DNA from 4 places in the Shewanella sp. Choline-02u-19 genome. Region 4 is predicted to be linked to each of the others. Evidence: predicted binding sites of a transcription regulator. Region 4 holds the regulator's gene; each other region holds the start of a gene.
The links. Region 4 encodes LexA, which represses DNA repair genes until DNA is damaged. Its sites were predicted from a motif close to TACTGTATNNNNATACAGTA; they were not measured.
Positions count from the first base shown of each region.

Region 1: the regulator LexA is predicted to act here: its motif matches at 3,173-3,192, upstream of imuA (translesion DNA synthesis-associated protein ImuA).
Region 2: the regulator LexA is predicted to act here: its motif matches at 1,402-1,421, upstream of dinG (ATP-dependent DNA helicase DinG).
Region 3: the regulator LexA is predicted to act here: its motif matches at 1,661-1,680, upstream of CXF83_RS15395 (DNA topoisomerase III).

Region 1 is NZ_PJBE01000013.1:1,128,178-1,134,253, reverse strand. Features, by position in the region: gene CXF83_RS11675 (Y-family DNA polymerase) at 1-1,487, opposite strand, end outside; gene imuA (translesion DNA synthesis-associated protein ImuA) at 1,506-3,086, opposite strand; gene def (peptide deformylase) at 3,312-3,806, opposite strand; gene CXF83_RS11660 (MFS transporter) at 4,106-5,818, shown strand; gene CXF83_RS11655 (hypothetical protein) at 5,907-6,076, opposite strand, start outside.
Region 2 is NZ_PJBE01000013.1:2,095,226-2,101,301, reverse strand. Features, by position in the region: gene dinG (ATP-dependent DNA helicase DinG) at 1-1,378, opposite strand, end outside; gene CXF83_RS15905 (DNA polymerase II) at 1,480-3,864, shown strand; gene CXF83_RS15900 (porin) at 4,097-5,302, shown strand.
Region 3 is NZ_PJBE01000013.1:1,971,857-1,977,932, reverse strand. Features, by position in the region: gene purF (amidophosphoribosyltransferase) at 1-885, shown strand, start outside; gene CXF83_RS15400 (hypothetical protein) at 1,266-1,538, opposite strand; gene CXF83_RS15395 (DNA topoisomerase III) at 1,698-3,698, shown strand; gene CXF83_RS15390 (hypothetical protein) at 3,936-4,268, shown strand; gene CXF83_RS15385 (TolC family protein) at 4,518-5,870, shown strand; gene CXF83_RS15380 (efflux RND transporter periplasmic adaptor subunit) at 5,870-6,076, shown strand, end outside.
Region 4 is NZ_PJBE01000012.1:240,093-246,168, forward strand. Features, by position in the region: gene ctaD (cytochrome c oxidase subunit I) at 1-156, opposite strand, end outside; gene coxB (cytochrome c oxidase subunit II) at 166-1,701, opposite strand; gene CXF83_RS03175 (cell division inhibitor SulA) at 2,153-2,665, opposite strand; gene lexA (transcriptional repressor LexA) at 2,662-3,282, opposite strand; gene plsB (glycerol-3-phosphate 1-O-acyltransferase PlsB) at 3,584-6,007, shown strand; gene mtr (tryptophan permease) at 6,007-6,076, shown strand, end outside.

The DNA of each region.
Region 1 (6,076 bases), on a different contig from region 4:
CGGCATATGGCTGGCTCCTGCCACCAGTGTGTTTGCAGTCTTTCAGGTCCTTTTAACAGCTCAATCATCTCAATCGAGATCATTTCAGGTGTCGTCAACAACCAACTTGGACGGCACGCCCCCACGCTGAGGCCTGTCGTCGGATGGCCAAGATCAGAGAGTTGTTGCAATGACTTGATAACGGGTCTGTGCTCTTGGCTGGTAGCGGAAAGATCCGTTGCTTGCCAACTCTCTTCAGGTAAATGAGCAGAAGTTGCCAGCAGTCCTTTCACCTTATCGCTACCCAGTCTTGCTTGTAGCAGCGCCATCAGCCGCAAAGCTTTCTCTGAACGTTGCCCCTGAGCTGCCTGTTGTGGTCCAAACCAGTTGTCATTAGCAATCGTAATAGGTACAAACTTGTCGACAGAAATCACCATTTCAACCACAGGTTGATACAGAGTGACACGCTCTAGTTGCATACGGCATAAGCTTAATAAGTTATCACTGCGATGCTCGGCAAAGGGGTACTGAATAATAATATCAAGCTGACTGCGCTCGCTATCACGGTAGATGAGGGTCAATTTAAGCTGTTGAATCGCAAGTTGGCGTTGCTTTAAGTAGCTCGCCATCTCTTTGAGCATTCTACCTAACGGAAAAACAATCCCTTGCATCAATTCAACTTCATATAATAAAGACAGTTTTTGCAGATAAGTTTCCTCTGGCTCAAAATAGGTTAACGGATGCGGTATAGCGCCCGAGATTTTTGCCAGAAGTTGCAGCAGCTTGGGGCCGAATCGTCGCCCTAGTTCCTTATCCGGTAAAGTGCACAAAGCCGCAAAAGAGGTCACGCCAATATCGAGAAAGCTTTGCCTTAAAAAGCATGATATCGGTAGTGAGGCAATCGGTAATTGACTAAGTAACGCATGGCTCTTATCAGGATTAAGGGATTCACTTTGGGTCACTTCAGCCATGACTGAAGACTGCTGCGCGAGCAACTGTGCCGCTAAAGGTGTTTTGCCTATTGCAAGAGACACCTCTAAACCATAGGTTTTGGCTCGTTGAGCATATTGCTCAATAAGCTTATCAATACCATCGAAAATAAGCGCCATGGAACTGACTTCAAGCAACAGGGTGTTACAAACAAACTCATCGACATGTAACTTCGCACTCGATTGACCATCTTTGTGTGCATCATGCACCAAGGCGCAGCGCAGGGGCACGACGCGTGCACTAAACTCATAGCTCCATTGGCATAGCCAATCTGACGCTTGCTGATTAGTGGAGGCGTCGAACTCAGCTAACATCGCCGACGGCGTTAAACTTTGCGCGGTAGAAAGGCTCATCCCAACCGTCACTCCAGCTTTGTGACTCCCAGCGTCAAGTGCCAGCACGTGTAAAGACTTAGGGTCATACAATAGTACTTCAGCGCTTTGATTTAGCTCATTGCGGTAACAGAAGTATTGTAGTGCCCACTGTGGGTAATGAGCTGCTAGCCATAACATATCCATTAGCGACCATGCATTAGGTTAATGAATTTTGCTAGGTGATGTTGGCGCCCCTTGCTGCAGCGTTTTATAAGACTCTGTCCATCTATCTTGAGCAGAGTCGTTATAAGATGCAGCAAGCGATGGTTGACTGTGACGCTTTACCTCTGCTGACAATGTCGGTGTTACTAACGTTGCCTGCTCTATTGAATCGCTCACCAGTTCACTCAAAGGCGCTTTAAGATAATATGTCGGCTGCAGGCTTAATCTACGTGTTGGCTCAAGCTGCAACGATAAGTGGTTTTCTCGCTCAGCCTCAGCTGCATGATAAATAACAGAAGATGAATTAGCTTTTTTGCTCGCTCTCTCAGCGTTTACCGCTTCGATGTGTACAGCCAATATTGATCGTCTGCTACTTGTGACTTTAACCGCTGCACTCTTATTAGTAACAGATAAGGTGTTAATAACAGATAAGGTGTTAATAACAGATAGAACCTTATCACCCGCAGTAGACGGTAATAGTGGGCTACTGATTACAGCCCTATAATCCGCCAGCCCTTTAATTGCGCTAACTTGCGCTTGGCACAGATCCTGACCTATCAAATCGATATTAAGTGAGGCGCTACCGGACAAGTCATCATTTAGCGAAGCGTTATCAATCAAACAAGCACTGACACCCAATAGACTTTCTTTTAAATGAGGAGGCAGCAGCGGTAGACTAAAGACAGGGCTAGGCCAGCCACCACGGCGCTTAATAATATTGATTTCAGTCATCCCTAAATGACTATTTGAAAATCGACTTAAACTTGGCTGCTGGCGCTCAGTCAGCTTGGGCACTAATTTCAACATTGATGCTTCGACGATAACGGCTTTTTTGTTATTACTGTCATTGGCATTTAACGCCGAAAAGCACTGTCTTTGCAGCACTAAACGTAAATTCACTGGGTGTGACAGCTGTGCATTCGTTGTCGGTAAATAGAGCATACACAAGGCTTGGCCTTTCTCTGCAGCTAGCTGCAACCTTCTCGCCTCAGTTATCGATAAACTGTCTAGCCAAGCTAATACTAGTGGTACGCTGCCACTCGCTAACGCTTGTTCAATGGACCACAAGCGTTCTTTTCGCTCTTCAGTATCTATCCAGATCAAGCGTTCCACATCCAACCCTTGTTGTAACAATGCTTGCGGCGAAGGGATGTGAGGCGGCGCCACCAGCATCACCAGCATCACCATGGAATCATTAATTTGTGTTGATGACACACAGTGGCTTATAAGTTGTTTCAATAAAGGCAACACGATACTGAGCTCACCTTGACCCACACCATCACATAAAATTTCGCACACACCGATTTGTGGCCAACCATTATCAGCAAGATTTTTATCTAACAATGAAAAACCCGTCGGATAGGCTACATGTTGCTGCTGCCACTGCTGCCCACGCCAAATGTCTTGCCGTTCTAACAATTGATTTAAAGAACAGGTTCCTGTTGTATTAGCGCTGGTAGCGGTCTTGCATATTCGCTCAGCATTGACGATCACCGGCTTGCGGAAACTGGCACTATCAATCGGCTCTGACGCTTCTTTATCTTGTAATACCGAATATGCCTTTGCGCTTGATTGATCCATGTTTCCACCTGTCTGTGAGATAAAAAAGTACTCATCATTTGAGGGCCTACCCTTTGATAACAGGCGTTATGATCCTTAAATTTAAATACTGTATATACATACAGTATAATTATCTTTATTGAGATCGCAAGTACTCGATTCAGATCTGCAAGCCAAAAAAAACGCCCCTCAATTGAGGGGCGTTATTAAATAATGCGTTTGTGTATAAAATTTTAAGGCAAGAGCCTAATATTTATACTTTTTCACTTTCTTGAGCGCTATTTGCTGCTTTAACATCGACAGGTGATCGGTGAACACCACACCCTTGAGATGATCCATCTCATGTTGCAGTACAACGGCAAGAAACTCATCGGTATCGATCTCGAATGCTTGACCTGTGCGATCTAATGCAGTGACTTTTACGCCTTCATGACGATTCACTTTCGCACGATAACCAGGAATGGACAAACAGCCCTCTTCCCCTTGAAAATCACCACGCGTTTCTACCATTTCAGGATTAATCAATACCATCGGCTGATCGCGTTCTTCAGACAAATCGATAACTAAAATAGCATGCAAGCTACCGACTTGAGTTGCTGCAAGCCCGATACCATCCTCGGTGTCGTACATGGTTTCAATCAAATCATCAATAAAACCCTGCACCGCATCAATATCCTTAACCGGCTCAGCTTTTCGTTTAAGCCGCTCATCAGGGATCGTTAAAATGTCTAACACTGCCATATCATTATCACACTAGTATTAACTAAAAAATTTCGCGCTATTATGACCGAATCGACAATAAAGGCAACTCTTGCGAGTCTTAACTTACCGTACTCAGCCCCTGTTTGCCCCGAAAAGAGGCCGTTCAGATGGCAACCGTTACGATACTGAGAATAAAGTCGATAATATAAGCTCGGGAATTATATTAAATTACGGCGCTTCCCTTAGCGCGAAAACGATTCAAAATCACACAATACGATCCATTTTAGTAACAGCTATGTTAACATCCTTAAAAATGTATAAAGTATACGGATGATAATATGACACAAGCTGTGCGATCCCCCTTACCCCCGACATTCTTTGTCGCAAATACCATGGAGATCTTTGAACGACTCGCTTGGTATGGCTTTTTTGCCCTTTCATCGCTCTATATGACCTCGCCAGAAAATCAAGGTGGATTAGGTTTTTCTGATCAAGAACGTGGCCTGCTACAAGGTATGATCCCCTTTTTCTTGTACCTTTTCCCAGTACTGACAGGCGCACTTGCCGACCGTTATGGTTACCGGAAAATGTTTCTAATTTCTTATGCCATCATGTGCCCCAGTTATTATATATTGGGTCAGGTCGATAGTTTTATGGGCTTCTTTGTTGCCTTCATGGGCGTGGCTGTAGGCGCTGCGTGCTTTAAACCTGTTGTAACAGGTACTGTCGCCCGTACCACCGATGACACTAACCGTGGCTTAGGTTTTGGCATATTTTACATGATGGTCAATATTGGTGGATTCTTAGGGCCATTCGTGGCGGGTTACGTGCGCGCCATTAGCTGGGACTGGGTGTTTATTATGTCTTCATTCTGGATCGCACTTAACTTTATCCCTGCTCTGTTATTCTACAAAGAGCCAACGGATCAAAATAGCCAAAAAGGTAAACCACTCAAAGCCGTTTTCAGCGATATTCAAGAGGTCCTCGGTAATGCTCGTTTCGCGATTCTATTTTTCGGTACGCTGATTATATTAATGTCTTTTGGGGCTAAATGGATCACCGGTGAAACGACGCTTATTATCTATGCCTGTTGGTTCAGTGCCCATCTTATTTGGGACAAGCTGGCTTCATCTCAAAAAGGCGCGCCATGGTATGGCCAAAAAATTAGCCTAGGTAACAAACCATTTGTTATCTACCTGCTTATTTTATCGGGCATGTGGATGGTGTATCAGCAAATCTTTATTACGCTACCTATCTATATCCGTGACTTTGTCGACACCACTGATTTAGTCTTGATGCTAGCTAACTACCCAGACTTACAGCAGTTCTTTGCGCCCGTCGATATCAGCTTACTGCAATCAGAAGTCACCCGCTTAGCACAAGAGTTCAGTGCTGGAACCTTAAATGCGAAGCAAGCCTATTTTGAACTGGTTCATGCCAAAGTGATGGTACCAACAACCGAAATAAGCCAAGCATTTACCGCTATTGAGCAAACTCCAGCCTTGGCAGTGCAATACGCCCAGAGCTGGGCCAGTGAACATCGCCAAGTGAACCCTGAATACCTTATCGGGCTTAACTTTTTATCGATTGTCATGATGCAACTACTTGTTAGCCGTTTTGTTGAGCGCTTCCAAGCGCTTCCAGTACTGGTTGGCGGAACCATTATCCTCGCACTAGGCACAGCCATTGGTGGCTTAGCGCATGGCGCAATCATGGGCGGTGCAATGGTACTCACCTCGATTTTAGTATTCTCTATTGGAGAAATGGTTGCCTCACCAAAGAGTCAAGAATACGTTGCTAGTTTTGCACCTCATGATAAAAAAGCCATGTTTATGGGCTACTACTTTGTCTCATCGGCTATTGGCTTTTTACTGGCAGGTCCATTATCTGGCTACCTTTATAGTGAAGTTGCCAAAGGTGCTGAGCGCCCAGATATGATGTGGTTTATTATTGGCGGACTCGGTCTACTGACTGCGTTCGGTTTAATTATTTTCCATAAATTTGGCGTTACACCACACGCGCAAGACACCATTGACGGCGAGCTAGCTTAAGTCATTCTGCCTCAATTAACATGTTTAAAGCCCACACTAATTTCATTAGCGTGGGCTTTTTATTGTGTACGATGTTATTGCAACAGCATTAAAACTGAGAGCGAACGGCAAATACCCATTGGGTGTCATCAGTTTCAATATTTTCAAGCTTTTCCCAATCATACTGATAACGTACCACCCATGACCACTGAGGGTTCACTTGGTAGCCCATTGCTAACCAGGCCCTCGCATCAAAACGCTCAACACCATCAATCCCTG
Region 2 (6,076 bases), on a different contig from region 4:
TTGCACTACAAAGCACCACACCAGCCGCCTTTTCCCAGAGTAAATTCTCTAACATAAAGCCGACTTCGATCGGTGAGACACTGAATAAGTAATCAGCCTGCTTACCTGTGAGTTGTTCAATCCAGCGTGCCATTGGCGCACCTTTAGGGCTATCTTGCTTAGCCATCATTTTCCACAGCTTTTGCAAGTTTTCAATGCGCTGCAGCATAAAGCCTGTTTCTGACAGTAGCGCTTCAGATTGGTGCTTGGGAATATCACCATCTTTTATCGCTTCATTGAGCAAGGCCAACATTTTGTTGAACTGTTTCAATGCCACATTGGAAGCTGTAGCGAGGTTTTCGGCAAGAATAAGCAGTGCTGGTGGTAATTTACCGTGTTCGAAACGAAAGCGGTTTTCTGGATTATCAAATTGGTTAGCTTGAGCATCACAAAAGTGAGCAACTTGATTGAGTAATCCGCTAATATCGCCAACATGGTCGAGCATTGCCTGTGCAGGCGCAATGATATAATTGCTCTTAATCTGGTTTTGAAGCTTTGAGGTTGTTTTGGTGAGTTTTTCAAGCCAATCGGTCGCGCCACGGATGGTGGATTGAGCGCTACTAAAGTCACGAGCAACAATGGGCAGGTGGTGTGCTTCATCGATGACATAATAAAGATCTGCAGGATCGGGCAGAATGACTCCACCGCCCAATTCCAAGTCGGCAAATAGCAGACTATGGTTGGCGATTAATACATCCCAGGTATCGAGATCTTCTCGGGCTTTATGAAAAGGGCAATTTCGATGACTTGCCAATTGCTTATGACAGCTATGCTTATCACAGGCAATCTGTTGCCACAAGTGATCCGGCAGAGGTTGAGTTAATGTATCGCGCTCACCATTCCAGCGAGACTCTTTATAGTCCTTTAGCAGTCCCTCTAACATATCAACCTGGCTTTGATCTGGCTTTGATTGCCACATCGCCATTTGATTACTGTCATCAGGACCAACAAGCATCTCTAACTTAGATAAACACACATAGCGTTGTCGTCCTTTGACTAAGCCAAAGGTAAAGTCTAGACCGGAGTGTTGCAGAAAAAAGGGTAAATCTTTATGCAGTAATTGCTCTTGCAATGCGACGGTTGCAGTCGCGATACAGACCTTTTTTTTATTTGCTAACGCTAAAGGAATTGTCCCCAAAATATAGGCCAGTGATTTACCGATACCAGTACCAGCTTCGACCACGATGATGCGTCGCTGCTTGTCATATTCCCCCGCAAGGGTTTTTGATATTTCCGCAACAATATAATTTTGCTCCCGGCGAGAGCGAAAATTGGGCAGAGCTAAAGCAATACCTTTATATATAGTACGGATCTGAGTTTTAACGTCTGCGGATAACATGAATGCACTGGTCCAGTAAATAATGCTGTACATAATAACAGTGATTACATAGCCTAAGAAGTGTTAAGTGATTATTCGTGAATTTATTTGAGTAAACAGCCATGACCTCAACAACCAATGTGCTTCAGACAATAAAGGGGCGAGTGCTAACCCGCCATGCAATACATCGGCAAGATGGACTGTGCCTACAGTACTTTATTGCCACACAATCTGGGCCGGTGACCGTTGAGCTTCCACAGCAAGAACATGTGTGTTTTATTCGTACGATTGATGAAAATATTATTAATCAACATCAAGAGTTAAAGCACATTCGTCGTAAGCGGCTAACGCTTAAAAGTTTCCAGCATGAAGACGTCACTGCGCTGTATACCCGAGATCTGAGACATCAGCGCAACCTAATACGGATTGCGAAAGACCAAGGTATTGAACTCTTTGAAAGTGATATTAAAGCTGAACATCGATTTTTAATCGAACGCTTTATTGCTCTTGATGCTGAATTTAGTGGTCATTTCGAACCTGCTGTACAGGGAGCCCAGCCACGTTTTATCGCTAATAAAGCCAGACGAGCAGAGGCTGTACAATCGCTTAAAGCCATTTCATTCGATTTTGAATGCAGTTTTAGTGGGGAACTCTATTCTGTTGGTTTATACGGTCAGACAGAAACGGGTGTGGTGTTTGAAAAAGTCATTATGGTTGGCGCGCCACAACCGGTTGAGGTTGATTATATTCAGTGGGTTGAAAACGAACCTGCACTCATTCACCAGTTGATTGCTTGGTTTGCAGATTACGACCCCGACATTATCATTGGTTGGGCGGTGGTGACTTTTGATTTAGCCCTATTATATCGGCGCGCGAAACACCATGGTATTCCGCTTACTATTGGGCGCAGCAACCAAAATTTGAGCTGGAAAGTTGATGATAAATATAGGCCAGAGACACTGCGATTACCAGGAAGAGTGGTACTCGATGGTATTGATTGGTTGAAAGCGGCATTTTATCAGTTTGATCGTTATTCACTTGAGTTTGTGTCGAGAGCATTGTTGGATGAAGGCAAAGCTATCGACAATGTGGGTAACAGAATGGATGAAATTAATGATCTGTTTGCCAACGACAAGCCCGCGTTGGCACACTACAACCTCACTGATAGTCGTCTAGTCTGGGATATATTTGAAAAAACACAGCTGTTTGAATTTGCGATAGAGCGGGCAAAGTTGACGGGGCTTGAGCTTGGACGTGTGGGAGCATCGGTTGCTGCATTTATGAATTTGTATTTACCGCACTTGCACCGAAGTGGTTACATCGCTCCGAGTGCACCCGCCAGCGATGGCATTGAGAGCCCCGGTGGCTATGTGATGGACTCCGTTCCTGGCTTGTATCGACATATTTTGGTGTTAGATTTTAAGAGTCTTTACCCATCCATCATTCGAACGTTTCTAATTGATCCTAAAGGGTTAGTTGAATCATTACATCAACAAGAGTCTGACACCGTAGAGGGCTATTTAGGGGCAAGGTTTAGTCGGAAGGAGCCCATTTTACCTCGCTTAATTAAGCACCTTTCTGAACAACGAGAGTTGGCTAAAATTAACCACAATGCACCGCTTTCTCAAGCGATAAAAATTATCATGAATTCGCTATATGGTGTGCTTGGCTCTCGAGGTTGTGTTTTTCATGACGCTAAGCTCGCGAGCTCAATTACTATGCGTGGCCATGAAATAATGAAGCAAACACGCAGCTGGATAGAGGAGGAGGGCTTTGAAGTTATTTATGGCGACACCGATTCAACCTTTGTCTGGTTAGGTAATGATTTTGATGAAAGTAAAGTGCAGGCCACTGGTAAGGAACTTGCTTCAAAAATAAATCAACTATGGCTACAGCGGCTCACTGATAAATTCGGTATTGATAGTTTCTTAGAGCTAGAGTTTGAGACTCACTTTGAACAGTTTTTTATGCCAACGCTCCGCGGTTCTGCCGAAGGTTCAAAAAAACGTTACGTCGGCACAAAGAAGGATGGGCTTGGAAAAACAACATTAGTGTTCAAAGGAATGGAACAAGTACGCAGTGATTGGTCGCCGCTGGCGAGAAGAGTACAGTATGAACTCTATGAGCGGTTATTTAACCAGCAAGATATCGAAGCGTATATCAAGCTCACTATCGATCAGTTAAACAGTGGTGCTTTGACGGAAGAATTGGTCTTCGTTAAAAATTTACGTCGCAACCTTGAAGATTATACTGCAAAGTCATCTCCTCATTTAAAAGCGGCAAGAATACTCTTTGAAGCAACCGGTGATCAAAGTGTCACCAAAAAAGGGGCAAGGATCGAGTACGTAATGACAACGTCTGGCGCCGAACCGCTATCTCATCAAAAATCCCCCATTGATATTGATTACTACATCGACCGCCAATTAGGGCCTATTGCTGAGCCCATACTTTCAATAATGAATAAAAGTTTCAGTAAAGTTACATCAAATCAAATGACGTTAATTTAAGCAGGGCCATATTAACGCCTTGCTATCTTTATGTTAACAATTGGTTCGATCCCTCGGCTGTTATAGGCTTGCGAGTTAAATTGGTGCAAAATATGGCTATTTTTGTGATGTTCGTCTTTGAGTGATTGCTAATCTTTTGCTAACCTCGTCTGCAAATAGGATAGAAAGAAAACAACGGAATGGAAATATATTGAATGAAGCAGATTGAACATAATTAAAGGTTAGGCATTAGATGAAAAAGACTTTAGTAGCATCGGCATTAGCCGCAGTAATTTTTGTACCCTCAGTATCAGCAATCGAAGTTTATAAAGATGATAAAAACGCAGTAGAAATTGGTGGTTGGATTGATGCTCGAGTGATCAATACACAGGGTGCTACAGAAGTCGAGAATGGTTCGTCGCGTATTAATTTCGGTTTTACCCGCAACATGGGCGATGGCTGGAAAACATTTGCAAAGATAGAGTGGGGCGTTAACTTAGTTGGTAATAGCTCAATTACAAACTCTAGCGGTACTTATGCTAATGAATTCACATCAGAGAGCAACGATTTCTTAAGCACTCGTTTAGGTTACGTTGGACTTGCTCATGATACTTATGGTTCATTAACTATTGGTAAGCAATGGGGCGCTTGGTATGACGTGGTTTATAATACTAACCTCGTAAATACTTGGGATGGTAATACCTCTGGTACTTATACTCTCAATAAAGCGGACGGCGCTATTAATGGCACCGGTCGTGGTGACAAAACAGTTCAGTACCGTAATGCATTCGGTGATTTTAGCTTCGCAGTTCAAGCACAGCTAAAGCAAGATAGCTTCGATTTGTATGAAAGTGATAACTTCCCAGGATTCATTGACGCTGCTGCAGTTGCCAACAACAACCCTATTGCAACGGTTCAGTATGACAACACTTACGGTGCTTCTGCAACTTATAATGTGTCAGATGACCTAGTCATCACCGCGGGTGCTAACGTAGGTCAGTTTGATGCTGATTACCAGTCAGGAAAGTCTGTCAGTGAAACTGATTTGATCTTTGGCGCGGGTGCGACTTGGGGTGAGTTCAATGGCAAAGGCTTTTACGGTGCAGTCAACGTTAACAAGCAAGAGTTCCACGATACTGATAACTTGAACCGTTATATCCCTGAAGCATTGGGTATGGAATCTCTGTTCTCTTATAAGTTTGATAATGGTCTTCGTCCTCTTGTTGGCTACAACATTTTAGAAGCCGGTGATGAATACGGCGATGCTTACAATGGCGATGTGTTCAAACGTCAGTTCTTGCTTGTTGGTTTACATTACGTTTGGGATGACAACACTATGTTGTATCTTGAAGGTCGTAAAGACTTCAGTGATTTCACCAGTTCAGACAAAGCACAACAAGCAGCGATGGAATTCTCGGAAGATGACGGTATCTCTATCGGTATTAGATATTACATGTAATATTTAGTCGATAATTACCTTAGAGATACTCAAGGTAATATTGATTCATAAGCCAGTAGCTTTAATAGCTGCTGGCTTTTTTGTAATTATTGGGCGCGCCTGTTAACTGTTTAACAATTCTAAGATGGCACCGGAGTTATGATTTAACTATCATTATAATAATGCGCACTTGATACAGGTCTTATTAATATCTCTTCGGAAATAGCTAATCGACAATATATAAAAATCTAGTCAAGTTTCTACTGTAATAGCAATTACCAACTTTTTGGATATTGTATCCGCTCTTCTTTGGTGAATAAGTTGCCTATTGAACAAGCAATCTGACCTAGCAGCTGAAACAATAAATCAATCAAAGTTTTGAAGGCCTTAGCCGCTAGTGGCAGCAAGTGCTAATAGCTATTATTTCAAACGTATGTTCTAAAGCTGTATTGCCGATCCACTTGATGCGATTGTTAATGTCTCCTGTGGTTGGATAGGAACATTAGTAAATATCGTTTGAAAATCGTCCAATAGAATATTTTTGTCAAATAATTATGAAAATATTCTTTTAAGCACACAAATATGAATGGTTAATCACTTTAAAACAATGGCTTGCGCCTGATTGCTGTGTGATGAAAGACTTGCTTTTCACTGTAAAGTTTACATTACATCCTTGGCGTATTCATTCATTTACCTGCAATCCCTTTGGCTTCCAAGCTAACAGTTTCTTGATTTTTTGTCATTTTCACTGTCCTTTCAAACAGGTTTTTACATGAGTGAAATTTAGGTTTACTC
Region 3 (6,076 bases), on a different contig from region 4:
CTGGATGCGGTTGGTTTCGAGTTTATGCGCGATGTAGCACCTGGTGAAGCGGTTTACATTACCCTAGAAGGTGAGTTGTTTACCCGTCAATGTGCGCATACTCCAAGCTATGCACCGTGTATTTTCGAATTTGTCTATTTCGCGCGTCCTGACTCCACTATTGATAATGTTTCTGTGTATAGCAGCCGTGTTAACATGGGGACTATGCTGGGCGAGAAGATCAAGAAAGAGTGGGAAGATCATGATATTGATGTGGTTATACCCATCCCGGAAACATCTTGTGATATTGCACTAGAAATCGCACGAAATATGGACCTTCCATATCGTCAAGGCTTCGTAAAGAACCGTTATATCGGTCGTACCTTTATTATGCCAGGGCAACAAGAGCGTAAGAAGTCGGTTCGTCGTAAGTTAAATGCGATTAAAGCCGAATTCAAAGATAAGAACGTATTGCTGGTTGATGACTCTATTGTTCGTGGTACAACCTCTGAGCAGATCATTCAGATGGCACGCGATGCTGGCGCTAAGAAAGTATACTTTGCTTCTGCGGCACCAGAAATTCGTTTCCCTAACGTTTACGGAATCGATATGCCGACCACTAACGAGCTTATTGCTCACGGTCGTGATGTTGAAGAGATCACTAAGCTAATTGGCGCAGACGGCATGATTTTCCAGTCGTTGCCTGATCTGATCGCAGCGGTGCGCCAAGAAAACCCCGCCATTAAGCGTTTTGAAACATCGGTATTCGACGGCAAATATGTCACCAATGACGTTAACCAAGAATACTTAGATTATATTACCCAGCTTCGTAACGATGATGCCAAAGCTAATCGCAGCAAAGATGTCGGTACTAACTTAGAGATGCATAACGTTTGCCATCCATAAGTTAATCTAGATCTTTGACAAAAAAGCCGAGCAATAGCTCGGCTTTTTTATGCCGTAAATAGAACTTATACCAATTGCATTAAAAGTTTGACCATTCGCGGGAATTCAAAGCCCTTTAGGCAAGATGGGGGATTGAAGCTAATCGTAATTTTCGGCTCTAGCATCCTCGGTAATTGCTCCATGCATGACTCTCGATAATTGCAGCTGCATTATTCTACCTCCGTCCATCCGTGGACTCGTACCTCCTGCACTTGACCGCCATATAGGATGGGAATGTCTTATTTTGTATGGAACAAAATAGACCATTTAGTCGTAAGGGGCTTTGCCATTTGCTTTAAACGTCGGCGCTCTGAATGGGTCAAATACTTAGTGCATTGGTATTAAAAGCTAAACAGCTGAGTTACCCAAACAGCCATCCAGCTGATAAACAACAAAGAATAGGTATTTTTGCTGAACCCATGTGCCATTTTCAAGCCAATCAGGGTGCTGATGCTGGTAAGAAAAATGACCAAACTACTCAACACTAATGGTTCGACACTCGGGCTTTGCGCTAATAGCGGGGCGCATAAGATGACCCAAGCAGTCACGAGTAGAAAGTGATAGAGCAGTAACCTGTCGAGTCTTGTTGCTGGGTTGCTTAGCGTCGTCAACATTATCGTTCCTCCGAAGTAGAGTAAAGATTAAAGCTCGAATGAGAATCGTTCGCAATAAACTTTACAATCTTTGAGCAGTTAGCTGGCTTTTTATTGCACCTATGCTCCCCTCAGGTTACAGTTACTGTTAATTTATACAGTGATAGTAAATGTACACCGATGATCTTATATATTGCAGAAAAACCCAGTCTTGGTAGAGCCATCGCCGACGTGTTACCTAAACCGTTAAAAAAAGGCGAGGGCTTTATACGTGCTGCGAACGGTGACTGTGTTTCCTGGTGCGTTGGACATTTATTAGAGCAAGCAGAGCCAGATGCGTATTCGCCAGAATATAAGTCTTGGAAGTTTGAACATCTTCCGATAGTGCCAGATGTGTGGAAGATGAAGCCAAAATATAAGATGCGTGGTCAAATTGCCGTGCTGAGAGGGCTGGTTAAAGAGGCGACTCAACTGGTGAATGCCGGCGATCCTGATAGAGAAGGCCAGCTGTTGGTCGACGAGATCATTGCTCACTTAGGCGTTAAAGGCGCTAAGTTACAGCAAGCCAAACGGCTGCTCATCAGCGACTTAAATCCCCAAGCCGTGACTCGTGCCTTAGGGCAATTACGCTCAAATCGTGAGTTTATCCCATTGTCGACTTCAGCCTTAGCGCGCTCTCGCGCTGACTGGCTTTATGGGATGAACATGACTCGGGCTTACACCATCCAAGGTCGTAAAGTTGGTTATCAAGGCGTGCTCTCCGTTGGACGAGTACAAACCCCGTTATTGGGGTTAGTGGTCAGGCGTGATGAAGAGATTAACGATTTTGTATCAAAACCATTCTATGAGGTTGTGGCGCATCTAACCACAGACGCTCAACAAGCATTTACCGCCAAATGGCAACCCAGTGAGGCGTGTGAGCCTTATATGGACGAAGATGGGCGAGTGCTATCCAAAGGCCTCGCGCAGAACGTGGTCGGGCGTATAACCGGCAAAAATGGCACGGTTGAAAAAGTCACGGCGCAAAATAAAAAATTAAATGCACCGTTGCCTTACAATCTATCCTCATTACAAATTGATGCCGCTAAACGCTTCGGCATGAGCGCTAAAACGGTACTAGATACCTGTCAGTCGTTATATGAACGTCATAAACTGATCACCTATCCTCGTTCAGACAGCCGTTATTTGCCTGCAGAGCAACACGCGATGGCGCCTAGCGTCATCGCGACGGTTAATAAAGGTGCAGCAGAGCTGACGCAAGGCATTGATGCACCCAATGCTAAACTTAAGTCAAAAGCGTGGAATGATAAAAAGGTCGATGCCCACCATGCGATAATTCCCACAGAGAAAGTCGCCAACTTAGCTAGCCTCAGTCCAGCTGAAAAGCAGATTTATTTGCAAGTTGCGCGGCAATATTTAATGCAGTTTTATCCTGCGTATCTCTATAAAGAAACAGTGGTAGAGATTGTCATCGCCGGTGGATTATTTAAGACCAAAGCCAAACAAGAAAATGCGATAGGTTGGAAGCAGTTGCTGAAACAAGCTCAGTCTAATGCTAACAATGGCGCTAACTCTGTTGAGAAAGGTGATGACGAGGAGTTAGCCACCATACCGCCATTAACCCAGGGGCAATCGTTACTGTGCCAACGTGGAGAGTTATTGGAAAAGCAAACTCAACCCCCAAAGCACTTTACTGATGCGACGTTACTTGGTGCGATGACGGGGATAAACCGCTATGTTACCGACCCTGAAATTCGTAAGATCCTTAAAGACACCGATGGCCTGGGTACTGAAGCGACCCGTGCTGGCATAATTGAACTTCTATTTAAGCGCAGTTTTTTAGTGAGACAAGGTAAAACCATTATTGCGACGGATGTGGGCAAAGGTCTGATCAATAGTTTGCCGCTCAGTGCAACGACGCCAGATATGACGGCATTGTGGGAAAATACCTTAGATTCTATGAGCCGTAAGGAAACCCAGTATCAAGCCTTTATGCAGCCGCTTATCAGCAAATTAGATGAATTAATTACCCAAGCGGGCTCAGTGTTACCCACCGCCTTGCAAGGGGTTAAAAGCCCGACGCCGTTTAAGAAGAAGTCCTACGCGCGTAAGAGCACTAAAACAGCATCAACGCCAAAAAAAGCGGTTAATAAGCCACGCACGACTAAAAGCAAAGCTTAACCCTAGGATGGGTTTGCTGATGTTGACGGCTATCAATGCTTTAGACCGCGGTCATGTTTTTTAAATGTTTTGCCTTGAGCACTATTTACCTGAGATAAAAGCGGTTATCATCTGCCGTTAATAAGTAAGTCATTAGTTAATCTGTTTTAGCTTTTAGGAATATGGTTGTTTAACTCACATTTATCAATGCAGATGTTTCAGTCTAAATTGACACTAGTTTTATTACTGGTGGTATTTGTGTCGCAATTATTTCCCACTTGTGTAGCTGCAGACCTTCACAGCACTGAGCTTCACTATGCAGAGATGAGTATCAGTGAGCCTCATCACTTAGAAAACAGTTTGGCGCAAGAACTGCAACAAGACTGCTGTCACACAGGCGTTAACAACTGCAGCCATATGGTCGAAGTGAGTGATCAAGATGAACATGATAACGACTTCCATACTGCTTGCCATCCTCCTGCCCAGTTGAGCTTTTTCGCCCAATCAAATGGTGTCAAAGACAAGAGTCAGTTCCTTATTAGCTATCAAGACAGAAGCTACGCGCCACCCATTCCTCCTCCGTACTGTTAATTCCTGTTCCATTTCATTAAATCAATTTTGAGTCATTAGGTCATCGAGTGTGTCGTGCGCTGTGTGCCTTTGTGTAAAACCATTTCAAGTTAACCTTTGTTTACTGATGATGGATTACCAAGGCGTTTACTAACGTACATTACCTTGCCATACCTCCGCTCAAGTCAATAAGCCAATACGCTGTTGAGCGCTGCATGTTATTGCAGTGGCAATATCTATTGACTGAATTCACAGGAGTTTAATCTCGTGATGAGATATATAAATATCTTCTTAGTGGCATGCCAAAGGGCATTAGTCACTTTAGCTATCTGTTTCTTGGGCGTGTATAGCGCTCAAAGCATGGCAGCATCCAAACCACAACAACAGGATACTGATGCCACAACGGCTGACAATGGTATCCAGTTACCGTGGGCATTAGAGCAAGCCTTACTGCATAATATTTCGCTGCAAGCCTATCCATACTCGCTTCGAGCAAGTGAAGCACTCTCGCTGCAAGCAGGGATCACGCCTAACCCTGAGTTATCGGTTAATGTGGAAAACATTCTCGGCAGCGGTGATATGCAAGGGGTCGACAATGCGGAGATCACCTTAGCGTTGAGCCAACTTATTGAGTTAGGGGATAAGCGCCAACGTCGCATTGATTATGCTAGTGCGAATCAAAGGCAAGAATTATCCCAGTACGAAATGCTGCGGTTAGAGGTGCTGGCGCAAACGACCGAACGCTATTACCAGTTATTGCGACTACAAGCGTTACAGCAGTGGATTGAACGTCGAATCCAACTGGAGCATAAGTCACTGCAAGCGATTCAAACCCGCGCTAAAGCGGGCGCTGTTATTCAAGCCGACGTCAGTAAAATGCAGCTGCGGTTATCGCGCTCAAAGGTGATAAAGCAACGTATTGCAGGCGACTTTAATGTCGCTAAACAAAGACTAGCGGCAATGTGGTCGAGCGATGTTCAGTTCTCAATGGCTAATGACGAGCTTAATTCGCTGCATATACTGCCGACCGCTGCGAGTGTGCTCAATGCCATCGAAACTGCGCCGCAATATTTACAGTTGCTCAGTGTTGAACGCATGCTCATCGCCAAGCGTCGTATGGAAGAATCAAAAGCGAGTGCCGATATCACCGTTGGCGTAGGTCTTAAAAGCTACGACGGCTTTGATGACGGTGCGTTAATGGTTAACTTCTCAATGCCGCTGCAATTCTCAAACCCTAATGAAGGCAATATTCTGGCGGCTAAAGCTGAAGAAGACAAAGCCAACGAGCAACAACGCTTAGCCAGAGATCAGTTAAGACTGACCTTGTTAGAGCTGCATCAGTCTATGGTTAACAACGCCAAACAAGTGCAACAGCTCAAGGTGCAAGTGTTACCACTGGCCAAACAGTTACTTTCCCACACGCAAACCGCCTACCAAACAGGACAAGCCAATGTGCTGCAGCTTGCTGATGCTCAATCTGAGCTCTTTAGTATTGAACGAGAGTTGATTGAAGCTAAAACAGCCGTTTATCTGGAGCTGTTAGCGATAGAGCGGATCACAGGGCAATCAATGACGGTTGCAAACACCAATATTAAGCCTGTTGTGGCAATGGAAAATAAATAATGAATATCAATGTTAACGCATTACAAGCAAAACTCATTGCCGCCGCAATGTCTCTATCGATACTGGCTGCGGGTGCTTTTATTCCGTTCAATGCGGCTCAAGCTAGCGGTGAACACGGCCATGAAGAAGAGGAGGAGCACCATGATGATGAAGAAGGCCCACACGGTGGTCGTTTGCTCAAACATGATGACTTCGCCTTAGAAATC
Region 4 (6,076 bases):
AAGGAACATAATAAAACTGAACCACAGGTAGAGCGTGCCGATATCTTTATGGTTGGTGGTTAAAATCCAGCGCATGATGCCTTTCGGCGCACCATGATGATGGTCATCATGGTGATCGTCCTGAGCTGCTGGTGAGTCTTGTGTGATTGTGCTCATTTTAATCCCTTACTTTCCGTGACCAACAACGTCAGAAGCTTGAACAGCATCACCTGAGTTATTACCCCATGCATTGCGCTCATAAGTCACCACAGCTGCAAGCTGTTGTGGTGTCAGTAGCGAGGTAAATGCCTGCATAGCAGTACCCGGTTTGCCATTGATAACAGTATCGAGATGACCCGTTACTGGGCCGGTAATCACTGCGCTCCCCACTAACGATGGAAAGGCGCCGGGTAAACCCGTTCCTGCCGCTTGGTGACAAGCAACACAACTGGTCATGTAGACTTTCTCTCCCATGACCATAAGCTCATCCATTGTTAAGTCATCTAAAGCCACAGCTTTAACTTGTTCTGCCTCAGGTAAGCTGGCAGGTAAAGTGACCGGGATTACGGTGTTGGGATCGCTGGATGCAGCTGGGCTTGAACTCGCGCTAGCAGAGCTCACATCCGCGGCTTGAACTGTATCGCCTGAGTTATTGCCCCAAGCATTACGCTCAAAAGTCACCACGGCAGCAATTTCAGTTGCAGTCAGCTGTTTAGCAAATGCTTGCATAGCAGTACCAGGCTTACCATTGACGACGATATCGACATGGGCGCCGACGGGGCCGGTGGTAATTGGGCTGCCAATAAGAGAAGGGAATACGCCAGGCAGACCTGCACCATTGGGTTGATGACATGCAGCACATTGAGCGAGATAGATTTGCTCACCTTGAGCCATGAGTTCGTCCATGGTTAAGGTTTGCGAAAGTGCGGCCTCTGCTTCAGCTTCAGCATTATTAGCTTGTTGCTGCTGGGCAAGTAACCACTTATCGAAGTCTGCTTCTGAAAGCGCTTCGACAACAATCGGCATAAATCCGTGGTCTTTACCGCACAATTCAGCGCATTGACCACGATAAATACCGGGCTTATCAATTCGTGTCCAAGCTTCATTGATAAAACCGGGGTTAGCATCTTTTTTGACAGCAAAAGCCGGGACCCACCATGAGTGGATAACGTCATCAGATGTCATCAAAAAGCGTACTTTACGATTAATGGGTAATACGAGATGTTTGTCTACTTCAAGCAAATAGTGTTCACCTTTAGCTTCGGTGCCCTCTATTTGTGCTCTAGGAGTCGACATTAAGCTATAAAACTCAACGTCTTTATCGAAATAGCTGTAATGCCACTTCCACTGCGAACCTGTTATTTTAATGGTGAGGTCAGCATTACTGGGGTCTTCCATTGCAATCAAGGTTTTGGTTGCGGGAATAGCCATGATTATAAGAATAATAAAAGGCACTACAGTCCATAAAATCTCGACTTTAGTACTTTCATGAAAGTTGGCGGCGACTGCGCCTTTTGATTTGCGATGGTTGATCATGGCATAAATCATTGCGCCAAAAACAACAATGCCAATAGCACAGCAGATATAAAGGATAATCATATGGAGGTTATAAACCTTACCACTGATCTCCGTCACGCCTTCTGTCATATTAAACGGCATTTCTGATGCAAACAGTGTAGGCGAAAATATTAGCGCCAACACACAGTACAACAATTGCTTCACTAGACTTCTCCTCTGTCAACAAGACAAAGAAGAGTCACACAGTAAGTCTCTGCTCTATGTAAACTCTTCAGTTCCCAAAAAAGCAACGATGACTTCAAAGTGCGCGAGTGGTTTATCCATCGTGTCGTTATGTTTCGACTATCGATTAGACTTTATATAATTTCAGTATTTTAATACTGGTTAGTGTAACCACACTGGCACCTACGGCTGAAATATATCAGGCCGATCTCAGTCTTCATATACTCTTTAAGGATCTACAGTCCATACATAAAGACCGACGACTAAATCGCTCGGATATAACAATATATCGTTGTTATCAGTACCTACCCTACTTGGTGTTGAAATATTGATCAAGATCACTTTTTGATTCATTTGCTTAGCAGCAGTAATAAAAAAGCTCCCGTTAAGGGAGCTTTGCTTTAGAGACTAGATTTGTAATAGAAAGAATTGCTTAATGGACTGCTGCGAACAGTGAACCTTGTTTAAACCGCTCGTCCTGTGTATTTATTGTGCTGTCAGGTAAGTGAGCATTCGCATTTTCAATAATGATACCCACCGCTTGAGCACTCTTTGCGACTAACTGCAGTCGTCTACTGTCTCGTGCATCGACTTCATTCGTCCAGGTTATTACCGCGCTTGATGTGCCACTCGTGAGCGCTTTTTCCATAGCCCAAAGTGTTTCGAATTCATCTTTTGCGTGTACCAGTAGGATTCTATCCATGCGGACGCCAGCAGAAGCGAGCATCTGTTTGTAACCGATATTAGGTGGGCTAATTAATACAATCCAGCGACCTTGTTGGCTCAGTTGAGCAAGTTGGCCACTAATCTGTTTTAATTCAGTGCGCCCCTGAGTGTGAGATACCATAGTTTCGATATCTGTATTTACCTTTTTAGACATAGCTTGAGCAGGTATATCTTGCCAAAGGCCAGGGTGACGCGGGCTTACACCTAATAATTTGTTCATTGCCAATCTCCATTACGGATCACGCCAACGGCTAAACCTTCAATACTTAAGCTTTGGTTTGCCAGATCAACTTCTATCGGTGAATAATCTTCATTCTCAGCATGTAAATAAACTTTATTGCCTTTCTTTTCAAAGCGTTTAACCGTGACTTCATCTTCTACTCGTGCCACCACAACTTGACCGTTGCTTGCATGTTGGATCTTATGCACTGCAAGCAAATCGCCTTCAAGTATGCCGATGTTTTTCATGCTGTCACCGCGTACTTTAAGCAGGAAGTCGGCTGACGGGCGGAACATGGTAGGATCAATTTTATAATGTTGCTCTACATGTTCTTGAGCCAGAATAGGTTCACCTGCGGCCACTTGACCAATAAGCGGTAAACCAAGGTCGGCATCTTCGGTATCATCTTGAATTAACTTAATTCCTCGAGAGGTACCTGGCATGATCTCAATACAGCCTTTCTTCGCTAAAGCTTTTAAGTGCTCCTCGGCTGCATTGGCAGATTTAAAGCCTAAACGTTTGGCTATTTCAGCACGGGTGGGTGGCATACCTGTGTCTGTAATATTGCGTTTAATTAGCTCTAAAATTTCAGCTTGACGTGGTGTAAGTGGTCTCATTATTAAGCCTGTCTTTCCATACAGTAACTGTCAGTATATACAGTATTTCTGTTCGCGCAAGTATTAACCAAATTTATGTTAAAGTTGAATTTATTAGCACTAGGGTGGGGCTGAGAGATTAAGGAGGGATGAACGAGATTTAATCCTGATAGGCAGGATATACATAGACTTATGATGGCTTAAGTCATTGTTCTATAAATACGCAAATGTTTCCGAGTGCCATTATAAAGCAATTGCGCAAACGCTCCGAAATTCTGGTATTCTACGGGGTTATTAGAAGCGACTATACTGCAAGCGAATCATGTCGAAAAAAGACTCTCTTTGGTTTAAATCATTACGCTGGATCCAAAAAAAGCTCGTGCACACTATTGTAGTGCCTCATGATCCTTTTGAAGACCTCAATCTCGATCCAAGCAAGCCACTCGTTTATGTCATGAAAACAGAATCTGTTAGTGACATAGCAGCTCTTAGTGAGATAACCGGTAAATTCGGTTTACCTAGCCCATATAATGACTTAGAGGTTAATGGGGTGACTGCGCCGCGCGTTGTCTGCCTTGAAGGTAGCAAGCCTCTATTTGGCGAAAGAGAAAGTGCCGAACAGTATTTGCATTGCTTTAAGCGCCTATTGAGTGTGCATAAGCAAAATGAAGAATTAGATATTCAGCTAGTTCCTGTGAGTCTTTATTGGGGACGAACCCCAGGCAAAGAAGACGACACCATGCGCGCTGCTGTGTTGGAGCGTCAAAATCCGACTTGGTTACGCAAGTGCTTGATGATCTTGTTTCTCGGTCGACACAACTTTGTGCAGTTTTCTAATGCTGTTTCTCTGCGTTATATGGCAGACGAACATGGTACTGATAAGCGCATCGCACAAAAACTAGCCCGTGTCGCGCGAGTGCATTTTCAGCGTCAACGTAAAGTAATGACTGGGCCTCAGCTGCCTAAGCGCCAAGCTCTGTTCCATGCTTTGCTAAAGTCAGAATCAATTACCCGAGCCATTAAAGAAGAAGCGACAAATAAAAAAATCTCCGAATCAGAAGCGCGTGCAAAAGCGATGGAGTATCTAGATGAAGTCGCGGCGGATTACTCCGATAGCTTAGTGCGTATTACCGAGCGTTTTCTTACTTGGTTGTGGAATAAGCTTTATAAAGGTATCAATATTAAGGGTGCGGAGCAGGTTCGTCAGTTGCACCATGATGGTCATGAAATCGTCTATGTACCGTGTCATCGCAGCCACATGGATTATTTGTTGCTGTCTTACATCCTCTATTATCAAGGCATGGTGCCGCCGCATATTGCTGCCGGCATTAATCTTAACTTCTGGCCAGCAGGACCTATGTTCCGCCGTGGTGGCGCATTCTTTATTCGCCGAAGTTTTCGCGGTAATAAGCTCTATACCGCGGTATTCCGTGAATACCTCGATCAACTCTTTACTAAGGGTTATCCGGTTGAGTACTTTACCGAAGGTGGCCGCTCACGCACAGGTCGTTTATTGGCCCCTAAAACAGGCATGATCGCCATGACGCTTAACAGTGTACTGCGCGGTGTTGAACGTCCTGTCACTTTAGTGCCGGTTTATCTTGGTTATGACCATGTAATGGAAGTGGCGACTTATCACAAAGAATTAAGTGGTAAAAAGAAGAAGAAAGAGTCGGTTTGGCAAGTGTTTGGTGCGATTCGAAAGTTAGGTAATTTCGGCCAAGGCTATGTGAATTTTGGTAAGCCAATTACCTTACACAATTTCTTGAACGATGAAGTGCCAACGTGGCGTGAAGATATCGTCCAAGACCCAGAACAAAAGCAACCATGGTTTACACCAGCGGTGAACAAGTTAGCCAGAGAGGTGATGACTAACATTAACGATGCTGCTGCGGTAAGTGCAGTGACGTTAACCAGCTTAGTTTTGCTAGCATCTGAGCAAAATGCGTTAGAGCGTAGCCAGCTAGAAAAGCAGTTGGACCTTTATCTCACGTTATTAAAAGAGTTGCCTTATACCGAATACACATCGGTACCAGAAGGCAGCGGTAAAGACCTTGTATCTCATGGTCTGGAACTGAAAAAGATTAAAATTGAAAGTGATTCGCTTGGGGATATCATTTCCATCGATGATAGCATTGCAATTACAATGACTTATTATCGTAACAACATTATTCATTTAATGGTTGTCCCCTCGCTAATTGCCGCTTGCTTGCTGCGTAAAGAGCAGTGTACTCGTGATGATGTGCTTAGCTTTGTCAGTGATTTTTATCCGTTGCTGAAAGCGGAACTGTTTATGGGCATTGAGGATCCGGCAGCCTATACACACCGCATTCTAGATATTTTTGTCGCGCAAGGCTTAGTGGCTGAAAATGGTCATTTCACTGTTGCTGATAATAAGGTGAATAAGTTGCTGCTGTTGTCTGGCACGATAGACGAAACCATGCAACGTTACGCCATTTTGTTTAATTTGTTGGCAGTAAAACCGAACATGGAACGCTCGGAGCTTGAACGCGACAGCCACCGTCTTGCACAAAGGCTGGGAGCGCTTCACGGTATTACGGCGCCAGAGTTTTACGACAAGAAGCTATACGCCACGCTCAGCGTTAAATTAAAAGAGTTAGGTCATCTAACGGATAGCGAAGGGTGCAGTGATATCAAACGGATTAAAGACAGAGCCAATTTACTGCTACGTTCATTGGTAAGGCAAACAATAGTCGATAGTGTTAATGCGGAGCAAAATAGCTAATGGCCAATCATATGAACGCGGCCAAGAATAAGTCTGCTGGAAAATCGGTGTTAGGCGGCGCAATGATCA